Regions from separate parts of the Pseudomonas sp. C2.3V genome, predicted to be linked through region 1. Evidence: predicted binding sites of a transcription regulator. Region 1 holds the regulator's gene; each other region holds the start of a gene.

Region 1 (4,989 bases):
TATAGCCATTAGCCATCATATCCCGGTAGCCTATCTCTCCGACGGTCCTCGCATCCCTGACGACCTGCATATTGCGCGCAAGCATCAGCTGGTTAGCCGTGCAGTCAATCGTCAGCTGACCGAGGAGCCAGCAGAGGAAACCATGGCGGATATGTTTGCCGAGCTCTATCAAAAGCCGGCCAAGCGCGTCGGTTAAGTTACAGTTTTTTGCGAGTTGGGTAAGGTTTTTGCAATAGAAGGTTTACAGGCGTCGTAGTGTCAGAAAGCAGTACACGCTTCAGGTTTAAGTGCCAGCTGGCTCGTTAGCATAACGATCTGGCTACACCATAAGTGCCCCTACGGGCTGGCTGGTTTTTCATAGGTGTACAGCAATGGGTATGCATCCCGTACAGGTAATTGCAGTGACAGGCGGCAAGGGAGGCGTTGGGAAAACCAACGTTTCGGTAAACCTTTCGCTAGCGTTGGCTGAACTGGGCCGACGTGTCATGTTGCTCGATGCCGACTTGGGCTTGGCAAACGTCGACGTTTTGCTCGGTTTGACTCCGAAGCAGACGCTCGCCGATGTGATCGAAGGCAAATGTGATCTTCGCGACGTGATTTTGCAAGGCCCTGGCGGTATCCGGGTCGTTCCGGCGGCTTCCGGTGCGCAAGCCATGGTGCAGTTGTCGTCTCTTCAACATGCCGGTCTGATCCAGGCATTCAGTGACATCAGCAACGATATCGATGTGCTTGTTGTCGATACGGCTGCTGGCATCGGTGATTCGGTCGTGAGCTTTGTACGGGCTGCCCAGGAAGTGCTTCTGGTGGTCTGTGATGAGCCTACTTCGATCACGGACGCTTATGCGCTTATCAAGATGTTCAACCGCGATCATGGAATCACGCGGTTTCGCGTACTGGCGAATATGGCATTGACGCCCCAGGAAGGTCGCAATCTCTTTGCTAAGCTGACCAAGGTAACTGACCGTTTCTTGGATGTGGCTCTGCAGTATGTGGGTGCGGTTCCTTTTGATGAATGTGTACGGAAAGCCGTCCAGAAGCAGCGGTCCGTATACGAAGCATACCCGCGCTCCAAAGCCGCTCTGGCTTTCCGGGCCATTGCCCAGAAGGTGGATGCTTGGCCCTTGCCAGCCAACCCACGCGGTCACTTGGAGTTTTTCGTCGAACGATTGGTGCAACCCACTGTAGGGCCAAATGTATGACAGCGTCCAGCGGTCTCCGTATGTACAGTAAATCTCAGACCCATTCACAGCAGGAGCAACTGATCAATCAGTATGCGCCGCTGGTCAAGCGCATTGCCTATCACCTGTTGGCGCGTCTGCCTGCCAATGTACAGGTGGAAGATCTCATGCAGGCCGGCATGATCGGCCTGCTCGAGGCCTCCAAGAAGTACGATGCCGGCAAAGGTGCAAGCTTTGAAACCTATGCCGGTATCCGTATCCGCGGAGCCATGCTGGACGAGGTTCGCAAAGGTGATTGGGCACCTCGTTCGGTGCATCGTAACAGCCGTATGGTGGCCGATGCGATTCGTGCTGTTGAAGCAAGAACGGGTCGTGACGCTAAAGATCCTGAAGTTGCTGCCGAACTTGGTGTAAGCCTTGAAGAATATTACGGCATTCTCAATGACACATTGGGAAGTCGCCTGTTCAGCTTCGATGACTTGATGGAAGAGGGTGAGCACGGTCTCGAAGAGAGCGGAGCCCATGATTTCGAGCCAGGTCGAGGACTGGAAGATGATCGTTTCAAGCAGGCCCTGGCGGAAGCCATTGCCAATCTTCCAGAGCGTGAGCGTCTCGTCTTGTCGCTGTATTACGACGAGGAGTTGAACCTAAAGGAAATCGGAGAGGTGCTTGGGGTAAGTGAATCCCGAGTCTGTCAACTGCACAGTCAGTGCGCAGCACGTCTGCGGGCTCGTCTGGCTGAATGGCGTTCGCGCTAAGGCAAAACACTAAGCATGTATGGCATGCCTTTGAAAAGGCATGTCTGGGGTAAGGATGGAGGTCGACTTGGACAAAGATATGAAAATTCTCATCGTGGACGATTTTTCCACCATGAGACGCATCATCAAGAATCTGCTGCGAGATCTGGGGTTCACCAATACTACCGAGGCCGACGACGGCTTGACGGCGTTGCCGATGCTGCAAAGCGGCAACTTCGACTTCCTGGTAACGGACTGGAACATGCCGGGTATGACCGGTATCGACCTGCTACGGGAAGTCCGTGCCGATGCACGCCTGAAGAACCTGCCTGTTCTGATGGTAACGGCCGAAGCCAAGCGCGAACAAATTGTCGAGGCAGCTCAAGCGGGTGTGAATGGTTACGTTGTGAAGCCGTTTACTGCCCAGGTGCTCAAAGAAAAGATCGACAAGATCTTTGAGCGGGTCAACGGCTGATAACCATCTCGAGGATGTTATGGACCTTGGCAGTAAATCATTCGAAGACCTGGAATCGACCCTGAAAAAGCATGCCCAAGAGCTGGTTGCCAGCCTTGAAGATGGCAATTTCAGCCAGGCAGTGCAGCTCATCAATGAGCTCAATCAGGTGCGAGATCGTGGTCTGTATCAGGAAATCGGCAAGCTGACGCGTGAGTTGCACAACGCGATCGTCAACTTCCAGATCGATCCCCAGGCGTCCTATGCCAATGAAGTAACAAACATTGCAGACGCCACCGATCGCCTAAGCTATGTTGTGGAAATGACGGAGCGTGCTGCCAACCGTACCATGGACTTGGTCGATGCCAGCACACCGCTTATCGAATCATTTGGTAAGGACGCTCATGACCTCCACGCCGAGTGGGGCCGCTTTATGCGGCGCGAGCTCAGTGCCGAGGAGTTCCGCGAGCTGGCCAAGCGAGTCGGTGCGTTTCTGGGGCGCAGCGATGAGGACGCCCACAAGCTGTCTTCGTTGCTGAACGATATCCTGTTGGCGCAGGACTATCAGGATCTTACCGGTCAAGTCATCAAGCGTGTGACGAACCTTGTTACACAAGTCGAGCGCGATCTCGTCAAGCTGGTCCGTATGGCCGGTCAGGTGGATCGTTATGCAGGAATTAGCCACGACCACGTCAAGGCCATCGAAGAAATTCAAAAAGAAAAGTCTTCGAAGGGTGAAGGTCCGCAGATTCATGCCGATAAAAGAGAAGACGTCGTATCCAGCCAGGATGACGTAGATGACCTTCTGTCCAGCCTTGGTTTCTAAACCTGGCCTTTTTGGAGAGTGCATGAATGAGCTTCGACGCCGATGAAGAAATCCTCCAGGATTTCCTGGTAGAGGCCGGCGAGATTCTCGAATTGTTGTCCGAGCAATTGGTGGAACTCGAAAGCCGCCCGGATGATATGAATCTTCTCAACGCCATCTTCCGTGGATTCCACACGGTAAAGGGAGGGGCAGGCTTCCTCCAGCTGCACGCCCTTGTTGAGTGCTGCCACATTGCCGAAAACGTGTTCGACATCCTGCGTAAGGGTGAGCGCCGCGTTGATGCCGAGCTGATGGACGTTGTCCTTCAAGCTCTGGATACGGTAAACGAAATGTTCGGCCAGGTACGTGAGCGTACTGAGCCGACACCGGCTACTCCTGAGCTGCTGGCTGCCTTGGCACGTCTGGCGGAGCCTGAAGGCGCCGAACCTGCTCCCACTGCTGTGGAGCCGGTTCAGGTCCCTGTGGTTGCTGTCCAGGCACCTGCTGCCAGTGACGTAAGCGACGATGAGTTTGACCGACTCCTCGATGCAATCGGGAATGAGCCTGCACCTGTGGCAGCCGTTGGCTCAGCCGTACCTGCATCTGGCGACGAAATCACCGATGACGAGTTTGAATCTCTGCTGGATCAGCTGCACGGCAAAGGCAAGTTCGATGCTGCTGTTGCAGCGCCGTCCGAGCCTGCCAAGGCTGCTGCTCCGGTAGCCAAGTCAGGTGATGAAATCACGGATGACGAGTTTGAATCTCTGCTGGATCAGCTGCACGGCAAAGGTAAGTTTGATGCTGCTGTTGCAGCGCCGTCCGAACCTGCCAAGGCTGCTGCTCCGGTAGCCAAGTCAGGTGATGAAATCACGGATGACGAGTTCGAGTCCCTGCTGGATGAACTGCATGGAAAGGGCCGTTTCGATGGGGGTGTTGCGGCTGCTCCTGTAGCGCCTGCACCTGCTCCGGTTGCCAAGGCAGCATCTGCTCCTGTGGCGAAGCCCCAGCCTGCAGCGGCCCCTGCACCGACAGCCAGCGCAGCACCCAAAGCTGAACCGCGTGCGGCGGCGGCCCCGGCAGGCGAGAAGCTGGCCAGCGAAGCTGAAACAACCGTGCGTGTGGACACCGCCCGTCTCGACGAGATCATGAACATGGTCGGTGAGCTGGTGCTGGTGCGTAATCGTCTGGTTCGTCTTGGGCTGAACAGCGGCGATGAGGCCATGGCCAAGGCTGTATCAAACTTGGACGTTGTGACAGCGGATCTTCAGACCTCGGTCATGAAGACGCGCATGCAGCCAATCAAGAAGGTATTCGGACGCTTCCCGCGTCTGGTTCGTGACTTGGCGCGCAACCTGAAGAAAGAAATCAACCTTGAGCTTGTGGGTGAGGAAACCGATCTCGACAAGAACTTGGTAGAGGCCTTGGCTGACCCGCTGGTGCACTTGGTGCGCAACGCGGTCGACCATGGAATCGAGGAGCCTGCCGAGCGCGAGAAGAATGGCAAAGCCCGTGCGGGCCGTGTCGTTCTGTCTGCGGAGCAGGAGGGCGATCATATCCTGTTGGCCATTTCTGACGATGGCAAAGGGATGGATCCCAACGCTCTGCGCGCCAAGGCTGTTGAAAAAGGCCTGCTCGACAAGGATGCGGCGGAACGTCTGACCGATCTTGAATGCTACAACCTGATCTTTGCACCAGGCTTTTCAACCAAGACCGAAATCTCCGATATTTCCGGTCGCGGTGTGGGCATGGACGTGGTGAAGACCAAGATTACCCAGCTTAACGGCACGGTAAACGTCTTCTCCAACAAGGGGCAGG
Region 2 (4,989 bases), on a different contig from region 1:
GCTGAAGGGCAGGGTACGGGACTTGGTCTTAGCATGGTGTTTGGCTTCGTCAAGCAGAGTGGGGGCCATATTGATATTCAGAGCGCCCCTGGATGCGGTACGACGGTACGGATGTATTTCGCACGCAGTCACAAACAGGCCGAAGAAGATGACCAGGGCAAACATGACTATACACTTGAGGGGCGGGAAACCATCCTGGTAGTAGAGGATAATGAAGGTGTTCGATTCTCTGTTGTAGAGTTACTGCAGCAGGCCGGTTATGACGTGGCGCAAGCGCCTGATGCGGACGTGGCCATGCAGCTGCTGGAAGCCGGAACGAGGGTTGATTTGATTTTCACGGATGTCGTGATGCCCGGTCGGCTCAAAAGTACGGATCTGGCGGCATGGGCTCGGATGCAGGAACCTGCAATACCGGTATTGTTTACCTCAGGCCATACCCGGGACATCCTTTCGCAGAACAACACGTTGGCTCCTAATATCCATTTGCTTACCAAACCCTATCGTCCCGAGGATCTCTCTGCCATGGTGCGTACTGCTCTGAGAGGATAGGCGATAGAAGCACCAGGTTCCATTCGGTGGGTCGAAGAGGTATCAGATAAAAATGTAATCCTTTTCCAAAGGCACATGGGAGCCTTTAGCCCGTAATTCATTGACGGCATAGACCAATGTCAGGTTTAGCGCATCCTTATTCATCATGAGCTTGGGGTCGAGGCGGCGCTGCACGCGTGCAGGAACGGCTGGGTCGATCAAGGTCAAAAGCATGTCTGGGCCGCGAGGTTCAAAAAGAAACTTAAGCGGCGGATCGAGACGGGCAAGTTTATCGGCTATCAGATTCATCGGGTGCGCCTCATGCTTAACTTAAGAATAGGCCACTGTTTCACTCGTAAAGAGCAATCCATCTGAAGATCTGGCCAGCTTTCAACAAAAAAGCCCTCTGCTAAAGAGGGCTTTCACATCTTTTCTGTCGTAAAGCGATCATTGAATAAACGATCAGACCTTGAAGCGATTGACCAGAGAGTTAAGCTCAGCCGATAGACGTGACAGCTCATGGCTGGACGCGCTGGTTTGATGCGCGCCTGTGGCAGACTGCACGGATAGATCACGGATATTGACAAGGTTACGGTCAACTTCCCTGGCTACCTGAGCCTGCTCTTCGGCTGCGCTGGCAATTACCAGGTTACGCTCATACATTTCGCTGATCGACGACGTAATCTCGCTTAGCGCCTGGCCTGCACTTTCTGCCAGCTCCCGTGTGGAATGAGCGCGAGTGCTGCTGATCTGCATGGAGTTCAAGGCCTGACTTGCGCCATTGCGCATGCCAGAGACCATTTGCTCGATCTCAAGCGTCGACTGTTGCGTACGATGGGCAAGGGCTCTTACTTCGTCAGCGACTACAGCGAAACCACGACCGGATTCGCCTGCACGGGCAGCTTCGATCGCAGCATTCAGCGCCAGTAGATTGGTTTGTTCTGCAATGGCACGAATAACATCCAGCACCTTGCCAATTTCCTGCGATCGATCGGCAAGTTGTCTTACCAGTACGGAGGTAGACTGAACCTCTTCCGACAGGTCTGTGATGGCTGTAATGGTTTCATTGACTCGAACATGACCGGCCTGTGCTGACTGGGTCGAGCTCTTGGAGGCCTCAGATGTCGATACTGCGTTACGTGCTACCTCATCAACCGCTGCGCTCATCTCGTTTACAGCGGTAGCGGCCTGCTCAATCTCATCGTTTTGCTGTTGCAGGCCGCGGCTGGCTTCTTCGGTTACGGCGTTGAGTTCATCAGCTGCTGCCGCCAGTTGGGTTGATGACCCTGAAATCTGAGCCAGGGTGTTACGCAGATTGTCCTGCATCTGGCGCAGTGCTACCTGAAGCTGATTGACCTCATCGCTACCGCTGACTTCAATGTGAGTGGTCAGGTCTCCTTTGGCAACCTGTTGTGCGGCGCGCACAGCACTCTGCAGGGGCCTGACGATACTTTGCGTCAGAAGCCAGGCCATAAGCACGGTAGCCAGGGCCGCCAAGGCAATCACGAGGATAACAATGGCACGAGAGCTGGCGTATTGATCCGCCGAACTCTTTCCTTCGCGCTCGATCCCTTGTGCATAGTAGTCTCCCAGCTCGCCCAATGTCTTGCCAGTGCCATCGATGACAGGCTTCATGTCAACCAGAGTGAGTTTATTCAAGGCGATAGTATCGCCTTGGCGGGCCAGGACAAACGAGTTGGTCATACCCTGCTGGTAGACTGCAAAATCCTGTTTGAATTGTCCGTACAGGCGTTGCTCTTCGGGCGTATCGACAAAGGCCTCAAACGCTTTGATGTTATCCATCAAAACCTTATTACGGGCCTCATACTGGCTGGCATAGGTGTCGATGCTTTTAGGGTCGGGATCAAGCGCCATGCGCAAGGAAATGGTGCGAATACGCAGCATGTTTTCCCGGATGCTATCTACGATGCGGATGCTGGGTACCCATTCTGCTTCTATAGCCACACTACGGTCACGGATGTTGGACATCTTGCCTAGCGAGAAAATACCTAGAAAAGCAACCATCAGCGCGATCAGGCCAAACCCAAGCGCAGCCCGGGGGGCTATGTTCCAACTGCGTAGTAGCATATTTGTCATCCGCAAAAGTAGAGGCGAAAGCACGCCGAATTTTTGTTGTCTGATGACATGTATCGGCGGTCAGTCTTGAGGCTTGAATTTATTCAGTGACGGATAAAGCTCACTGCATCCATGGCTCAGGCGTTCTCGAAAGCGAACCTCTACCAGCTACCTGTTTTCTACTGCGACATTCCTAAAAAGCTAACTACCAGGCGCAGCTATGAATGCAGAGTCTGCAGTGTGCTCAAGCTGGTAGAGCACAACCTGTCCAACTATAGAGATGACCCGTCCAAGAAGGAGCTGAAAAACCGCCAGTTAACTACCTTCAATCAACTGTTAGATTCGCTCGGTCAATATATCGACCGTGAAGGGGCTGGTCATAATAGGCGTGTCGATTTCCAGGTTTCCATCGCCTACCACAGCGCTCTCAGCATAACCTGTGATAAATAGCACCTTGAGGTCAGGGCGGCTAATACGCGGCGTCAGCCATTTGTCTTCCGTTAGCCCAACATCGGAAACTAACAGGCCGATAGCGGTATCGGATTGCAGGATTGCCAAGCCAGAAGCGCCATCTTCAGCTATCAGGGCGTGGTAGCCGAGTTCCTCAAGAATCTCCACGACCAGCATACGGATAGTCGGCTCGTAATCCACAACCCGTACTGCCCCGCCAGTAACGGTACGGAGCAACTGTTCTTGAGTGGGCTCACTTGCGGTATGTACAGCCTTTTCTTCTGCGCGAGTTATAGACATATCCGTATTCCTTGCCCCGTTTCCGGAGCGATATGCATCTGCCCACCGGTTAGCGCACGAAGCCGTAAATTATGGAGAGCCCAACCCCATGCCCAGAGGTTTAGTAGTGACGGTGGTCAATATGTGCAATGCAGATGGACAGGTTTTCGGAACCCTAGGGTTGTGCCGGTTCAATCATATGAGCGGGCATGCATCCCACCTCCCGCCGGCAGAAAGAAAGGCGCAAGACATAGGCGGAAAAGGAGATTTGCGCATCATGCGAGTTGGACGTCCTGTAATGGTGACAAAAGGCAAAATCAGAGAACCTTCCACGTGGCAACCCACCAAGATGGAGAGGGTGCAACACGCGTTTAGCCCATCCGGTACGGACGTCAGACTAGAAGTGCTTTGTGCTGCAAGTGAGGCAAGGAACATGAGAAGCACTGTAAAAGCACTGTGATAAAGAGGGGTAAATAATGACTACCCGAGCGAGCCATGATGTAATGGATCATCCTCATGAGTAAATTCATGGCTATTGGATGCCGGCTGGTTAAGCCGACGCTGGATATCCATCAGGACCGTTTCCAAAAGCAGACGGTTACGCGCCTGGTCAGACGTTAAGATCCACTCAAGTGGATGACCTCCTTCAACAGGTAGTGCGGTAATAACCAGTGTCCCGTCAGGTTTTAGTAAGGTATCGACTTGATAACGGTCACGGGCCGAGTCAACAAGCATGATCAAGGCATTCATAGAATCGGCTACATCGTTGGGTGTTATCTAGTTAGAGTCAGGCTACTTCAAGAGATTCTTGAAGACTCTTCCCGCTCGTCTAAAGGTTTTCCTGCCCAGTCAAAGCCTTTCTTATGCTCCGCCTCCACCCTGCATCTGATCGCTATGCGGGTCCTTTAGTGAGCCTTGGTTAAAAAGGCCCTAATAAGCTGCGGGAGGGGTGATCTATTACTAAAGAAGAGAACTAATTCAAAGTATTTATGCAGGCAAACTCACAAAACCAAGGTTTTTTGTCAATTGCTTTTGTATTGAACGTACTATGAGTTTGTTTTGATGATTTATAAGTTATTTATCAATAGAAGGCAAATAGCCAGTATTCTTTCGAAATCACTCGTACCGTCACAGTAGTCTGGTTATTTGAGCCAATATGACGGTAATAATTGCCCGCAATACTAAGCTTGTCTGTTTCAAGCATTGATCTAAGTAGTCCATTGCCTGCCTTGACAGCGTCTGCGTCGCCACTAGCTTTATGATCCCTCAACAGATTGGTGTAGGTTGGCACGCTTGGTGGTTTCGAAAACAAACCGCATGTAAAGGACATAAAATTAATGATCACGGTTAGCAAGCGTAACGTCTATTACGTATGTTTGTTTATTCTTCTTATTTTTCAATTTGGTGTGTTCGAGCAAGGGCACACAAACCCTATTGGCGTAAAGTACGTCAGTGAATTGTACTTGGCGATATGCTTGGGTTTTACAGCGCTTCTTCTTACAGGTACACCTCCGGCCAACAAGCAGGACTACAACCTCGGCTTGAGTTTTTGCCTTTTTTCTGCCTTTGTGTTCTGTTTTCTACCTGCGTTATTTTCAAATCTTTTTTATGGGCAGCCGCTGTTCTATGGATTGATTGAAGAGCGTCGTGTCCTGT
Region 3 (4,989 bases), 1.5 Mb from region 1:
TTAAGCATTCTTCTTTTCCTTGACGAACAAAGGGTCCCGTCGGGAGAGCAGAGAAGGAGACCCCGATTATCTGGAGCCTCCCGGCCACTTCAGTTAAGCGACGCTGGCGTTCTTGGCGAGCCATTGACGGCGCATGCGTTTGAGCACGAACAGGGCCAGGGCCGCTGTAATCAGGTCAAAGCTGATGGCCACGGCGAACACCGGCATCCAGCTGTCTGTGGACTGGTGGAGCAGGGCGGCCATCGGACCGCCAAAGATGGAACCGATCCCTTGAGCCATGTACAGGAAACCGTAATTGGTCGTGGCGTTGCGGGTGCCAAAGGTGTCGGTCAGGGTGGAGGGAAACAGGGAGAAGATTTCGCCCCAGCCCAGGAAGACTACACCGGAGAGCAATACGAACAGCACAGGGTTATCGCTGGTCAGCAGCCACAGGGTCATAGCAATGCCTTCTGCGAAAAAGGCGAAAGCCATGGTGTTCTCACGGCCATATCGGTCCGAGATCCAGCCAAACAGCGGGCGGGTCAGGCCATTGCAGACACGGTCAATGGTCATTGCGAGCGGCAGTGCAGCCATGCCAAAGACCATGACACCGGTCATGCCAAAATCCTTGGCAAAGCTGGCCATCTGCGACGTTACCATGAGGCCCGAGGTCGACATCATCGCGAACATAGCAAACATGAGCCAGAACAGCGGCGTCTTGAGCATGGCCTTGGGTGCAACGTCCGGTGCGGTGCTGGAGGCAGGGCTGGTGTCGGCAATCCGCTCTGCCAACTCGGCTGGCGGTTGGCGCAGGAACTGTGCGGCGAGCAGGCCGACAATCCCCAGGATCAGACCAAAGGTGACCAGGGTATTTTCCATGCCAGCCGCTGCGAGGCTATTGCTGATGGGAAAGGTCGTGATCATCGCACCCATGCCGTAACCTGCGGCAACCGCACCGGCTGCCAGCCCCCGGTGATCAGGAAACCAGCGAACCATCAAGCCAACGATGCCCACATACACGATGCCGGTTCCCAAGCCCCCCATTAGGCCGTAGGTCAGGTAGATCATGGCGAGTGAATTGGCCTGACTTGCCAGAATCCAGGACAGCCCTGTGAGGGCACAACCAAAGGCGATCAGTTTGCGTAAGCCGAAACGGTCAATCAGAAAACCTTGTACTGGCGAGAAAAACGTTTGCAGGACGATCAGAATGGAAAAGGTAATCTGGATCTGAGCCAGTGAGACACCCAGCTTTTGGGTCAATGGTGCCGTAAACAATGTCCAGACATATTGCGGGCTTGAAATGGCCATCATGCAGACAACGCCTGCGGCCAGTTGAAACCAGCGAGTGCCCAGAGCGCTGCCTGGCGCGCGACTATCTACCAATATCTTCGTATTCATGGAAGTTTCCGAGGGCTATATAACGATATGAATACGAGAGCAATGGATATGCCAGCTTTATATATTCCTTATGTTTTAAGGCGTTGGCGTTAAAATATAAGGATATGTTCATCCATAAGTATAATTTGCTGCTCTAACTTGGTGCGCTTGGCACTTTTTTGAAGCTATTTAATATCTTTGTGAAATAAAAAAGCCCGCTTTAAGGGCGGGCTTTTTTGTTCGAAATCAATGGGATGCAGACTTAATAAGTGTGTAAGGTAAATTTGCTCTGCTTCAGGATAAGTTAAGCATTGCTTTGAATAATATATTCAAATAAATATTTAATGCATACATATTAAATATCACCGGTTAGAACTTAACCCGATTATGCTTTTCGGGATATCGCTAAAAAGCCAATGTATAGCGTGAAACGGACATCTTGCGGCTTGATGTTTTCCAGACGCATATAACCGCCCTGCCAATGGCGTTTTGCCCCGGCGTTCAACGAGCGAGCACAAGCCATTGGCTACGGCATGAGCTCACGATAAGGTGTCGACAGGGATTGGGTCTGATCTGAGTGGTCGACCAATGCCACTACCTGCTCGAATGGCAAGGGCACTGGCAGAAAACGTCTGGGTGGGCCTTGCCATCAGTTACCGATGCGCAATCGGCTACATGTATAACAATCCAAAAGAAAATCCCCTGTGAAGGCAGAGCGGACTCTTGAGTAAAGGGGTTGTCTAGCCGCTTGGCTGAACAAAGTACGGGCTTTTCCACGCGTTATTCAGAGCGCTCGTATGGGCAGCAAGACGAAGAGTCGCGCCAAGGCGACAAAATAACGGGCGGCTGTATCAAGCTGGCTTCTGCTCAGCCGATAGCACTGTTATCGCAAAAACCATAGGGCGGTTTTTGCTTACCAACCGCTACCGGAGAACACCAATGAATGCCCCCCAAGACTTCAACGCTGACGCCCAGGCGGCGGAGTTCAATTCACTCTGGTCAGCGATTGATCGCTCCCAAGCCGTCATCGAGTTCAACCTTGACGGCACCATCCTGCGCGCCAACCAGAATTTCCTCGACGCCTTGGGGTATCGGCTTGAGGAGATTGCCGGGCAGCATCATCGGATCTTCTGCGATGCCGAATACGCCAGCAGCATGTCCTATCGCCAGTTCTGGGAAAAGCTTGGCCGCGGCGAGTTCGATGCAGGGCAGTACAAGCGCCTGGGCAAGGGCGGCCGGGAAGTTTGGATCCAGGCGACCTACAACCCGATTTTCAATGCCGAAGGCAAACCGTACAAGGTGGTCAAGTTCGCGTCCGATGTGACCGAGGCTGTATTACGCAGCACCGACCACCAGGGCAAGGTCAATGCTATCGAACGCGCCCAGGCGGTTATCGAGTTCGATCTGACCGGCCACGTACTGCGGGCCAACGATAATTTCCTGTCTGTGCTGGGCTATCGCCTGGAAGAGATCGTCGGCAAGCACCACCGCATGTTCTGTGACGAAGAACATGCCAACTCCACTGCGTACCATCTGCTTTGGGAAAAGCTTGGCCGTGGTAAGTTCGACACCGGTGTCTACAAGCGCATCAGCAAGGAAGGGCGTGAAATCTGGATTCAAGCGACCTATAACCCGATCCTGGACGCCGAGGGCAAGCCTTACAAGATCGTGAAGTTCGCTACCGATATCACGGCCTTGCAGATCAAGAGTGCCGAGTATGAAGGCAAGATTGCGGCCATTGATCGTAGCCAGGCGGTCATCGAGTTCGATCTGCTGGGCAACATTCTCCATGCCAACCAGAACTTCCTGTCGACCCTGGGCTATCGCCTGGAAGAGATCGTCGGCAAGCACCACCGCATGTTCTGTGAGGAGCATTACGTCACTTCAGCCGCATATCGGGACTTCTGGCAGCGTCTGGGGCAGGGGCAGTTCTTCAGCGACCGTTACATGCGCCTGGGCAAGTTCGGACAGAAGATCTGGATCCAGGCGACCTATAACCCAATCTTCAATGCCGACGGCCAGCCATACAAGGTCATCAAGTTCGCGACGGACATTACCCAGCAGGTCGAAATGGAGCAGTTGGTCAAGGCCAAGACGCAAGCCATGAGCAGCTCCGTACAAAACCTGACGCAATCGATCAACCACATTGCCCAAAGCACCGGGGAGGCAAATGGGCTGGCGCGCATGACGCAGGAAGAGGCCGCCCAAGGCGCCGAGACGCTCAAGCGCTCCGTTGAAGCCATGGCCGTTATTGCCAAGTCTGCCGAAGACATTCAGGACATCATTCAGGTCATCAGCGACATCGCCAGCCAGACGAACATGCTGGCCTTCAACGCAGCCATCGAGGCGGCGCGGGCGGGCGAACATGGCCTGGGCTTCTCGGTCGTGGCGGACGAGGTGCGCAAGCTGGCCGAGAAATCGTCCCAGGCGACCAAGGAGATCAACAAGCTGATTCAGGAGTCCTCCAAGCGCATCACGGTGGGTAATGAAATCTCCCGAAGCGTAGGCGAAGCCTTCGAGCGTATCGCCAAGGGCGTAGTGCGTACCACGCGCTCCATCGATGCCATCAACGCTTCGACGGGCGACCAGCTGACGACGGCAGGTGAAGTGAACGAGCTGATTCGTGACCTCAATAACGTCACGTCCGGTGTTGGACCGCGTGGATGACCGCCATCATGACTGGCAGCGCATATGGAGTAGTCCGTGTCGGTGGCATCGAGATCGCCATTCCGGCATCGGCCCTGCAACAGGTGGTGCGCTGGCCTGACCAGGTACAGCCACGTCCGCCGGTAGCGCCTTACATGCGCGGTGTGTTCAGCCTACGGGGTCGCGCGGTCCCGCTGGTGGACCTGCACGTGCTGCTCGGTCTCACACCGGCTGGGGAGGGCGGAATGCCCAGCGAAGTGGCCCTCCTGCATCATCAGGAAGGACGTTTCGGGATTGGGATTGACGCCGTGGCGGATGTCATCCACATCGATGAAAGGCAACTCAGCGAGCTGGGCACCCACAAACGTGGACAGGGTTTGTTGCCGCGCCTTTTCATGGGCGGCAGCCAGGGCGAGCGCATCATCTACCTGCTTGATATCGAGGCGCTGGCGTCGCTGCCGGAGTTGTTCATGGCCTTCGATCATGCACAGGAGTTGCGTGAGCGCGGCCGTACGGCTCGCTTCAAGCTCAAGCATTACATACTGCTGGGCTGTGATGGTCGCCGGTTCTGCCTGGAGGCTACGGCAGTCAGTGAGCTGGTCGAACATCCCCGGATCGATACGACGTTCTTTCAGAGTGAGTATTGCCTGGGTGTCACGGAGCTGCGGGGCACCCCGATTCCAGTGCTCAATCTTTCCCGTATCCTAGGGCTTGAAGAGGTCTCCGGCGAGACCAAAAAACAGCTGTTGGTCATGACAGCCAACGGCCATGCTTTTGGTTTTGCCTTTACCGAACTCCTAGCCATGATGCGGCGCAACCCGGACGATCTTGTACCTATGCCGCGTTTCGGCCTGCAGCACCCCGCCATGTTTTCCGGGGTCATGAGCGGCGAAGATGGCCATGATGCATTGCTGCTCAACCATACGGCGCTGCTGCGTCGCAAGGATATCCAGGCGTTTTCCAAGATCTTTGAAAACGCCAAGGGCC

What was found. The regulator FliA, encoded in region 1, starts transcription of late flagellar genes. The targets are predictions, from matches to a motif close to CTAAAGTTTNNNNNNNNNNNGCCGNTAA.
Region 2: a site for FliA is predicted at 2,676-2,703, ahead of AC4LF3_RS22705 (methyl-accepting chemotaxis protein). Genes of this name have one in related genera too.
Region 3: a site for FliA is predicted at 2,207-2,234, ahead of AC4LF3_RS01295 (methyl-accepting chemotaxis protein). Genes of this name have one in related genera too.

Annotation. Positions count from the first base shown of each region.
Region 1 is NZ_JBZUBN010000001.1:1,710,332-1,715,320, forward strand. It holds gene flhF (flagellar biosynthesis GTPase FlhF) at 1-196, shown strand, start outside; gene fleN (flagellar synthesis regulator FleN) at 372-1,199, shown strand; gene fliA (RNA polymerase sigma factor FliA) at 1,196-1,936, shown strand; gene AC4LF3_RS08075 (chemotaxis response regulator CheY) at 2,016-2,390, shown strand; gene AC4LF3_RS08080 (protein phosphatase CheZ) at 2,410-3,195, shown strand; gene AC4LF3_RS08085 (chemotaxis protein CheA) at 3,222-4,989, shown strand, end outside.
Region 2 is NZ_JBZUBN010000002.1:644,799-649,787, forward strand. It holds gene AC4LF3_RS22695 (hybrid sensor histidine kinase/response regulator) at 1-549, shown strand, start outside; gene AC4LF3_RS22700 (hypothetical protein) at 592-837, opposite strand; gene AC4LF3_RS22705 (methyl-accepting chemotaxis protein) at 991-2,616, opposite strand; gene AC4LF3_RS22710 (response regulator) at 2,941-3,354, opposite strand; gene AC4LF3_RS22715 (hypothetical protein) at 3,814-4,083, opposite strand; gene AC4LF3_RS22720 (hypothetical protein) at 4,671-4,989, shown strand, end outside.
Region 3 is NZ_JBZUBN010000001.1:252,120-257,108, forward strand. It holds gene AC4LF3_RS01285 (gamma-glutamyltransferase family protein) at 1-8, opposite strand, end outside; gene oxlT (oxalate/formate MFS antiporter) at 94-1,377, opposite strand; gene AC4LF3_RS01295 (methyl-accepting chemotaxis protein) at 2,296-4,023, shown strand; gene AC4LF3_RS01300 (chemotaxis protein CheW) at 4,032-4,989, shown strand, end outside.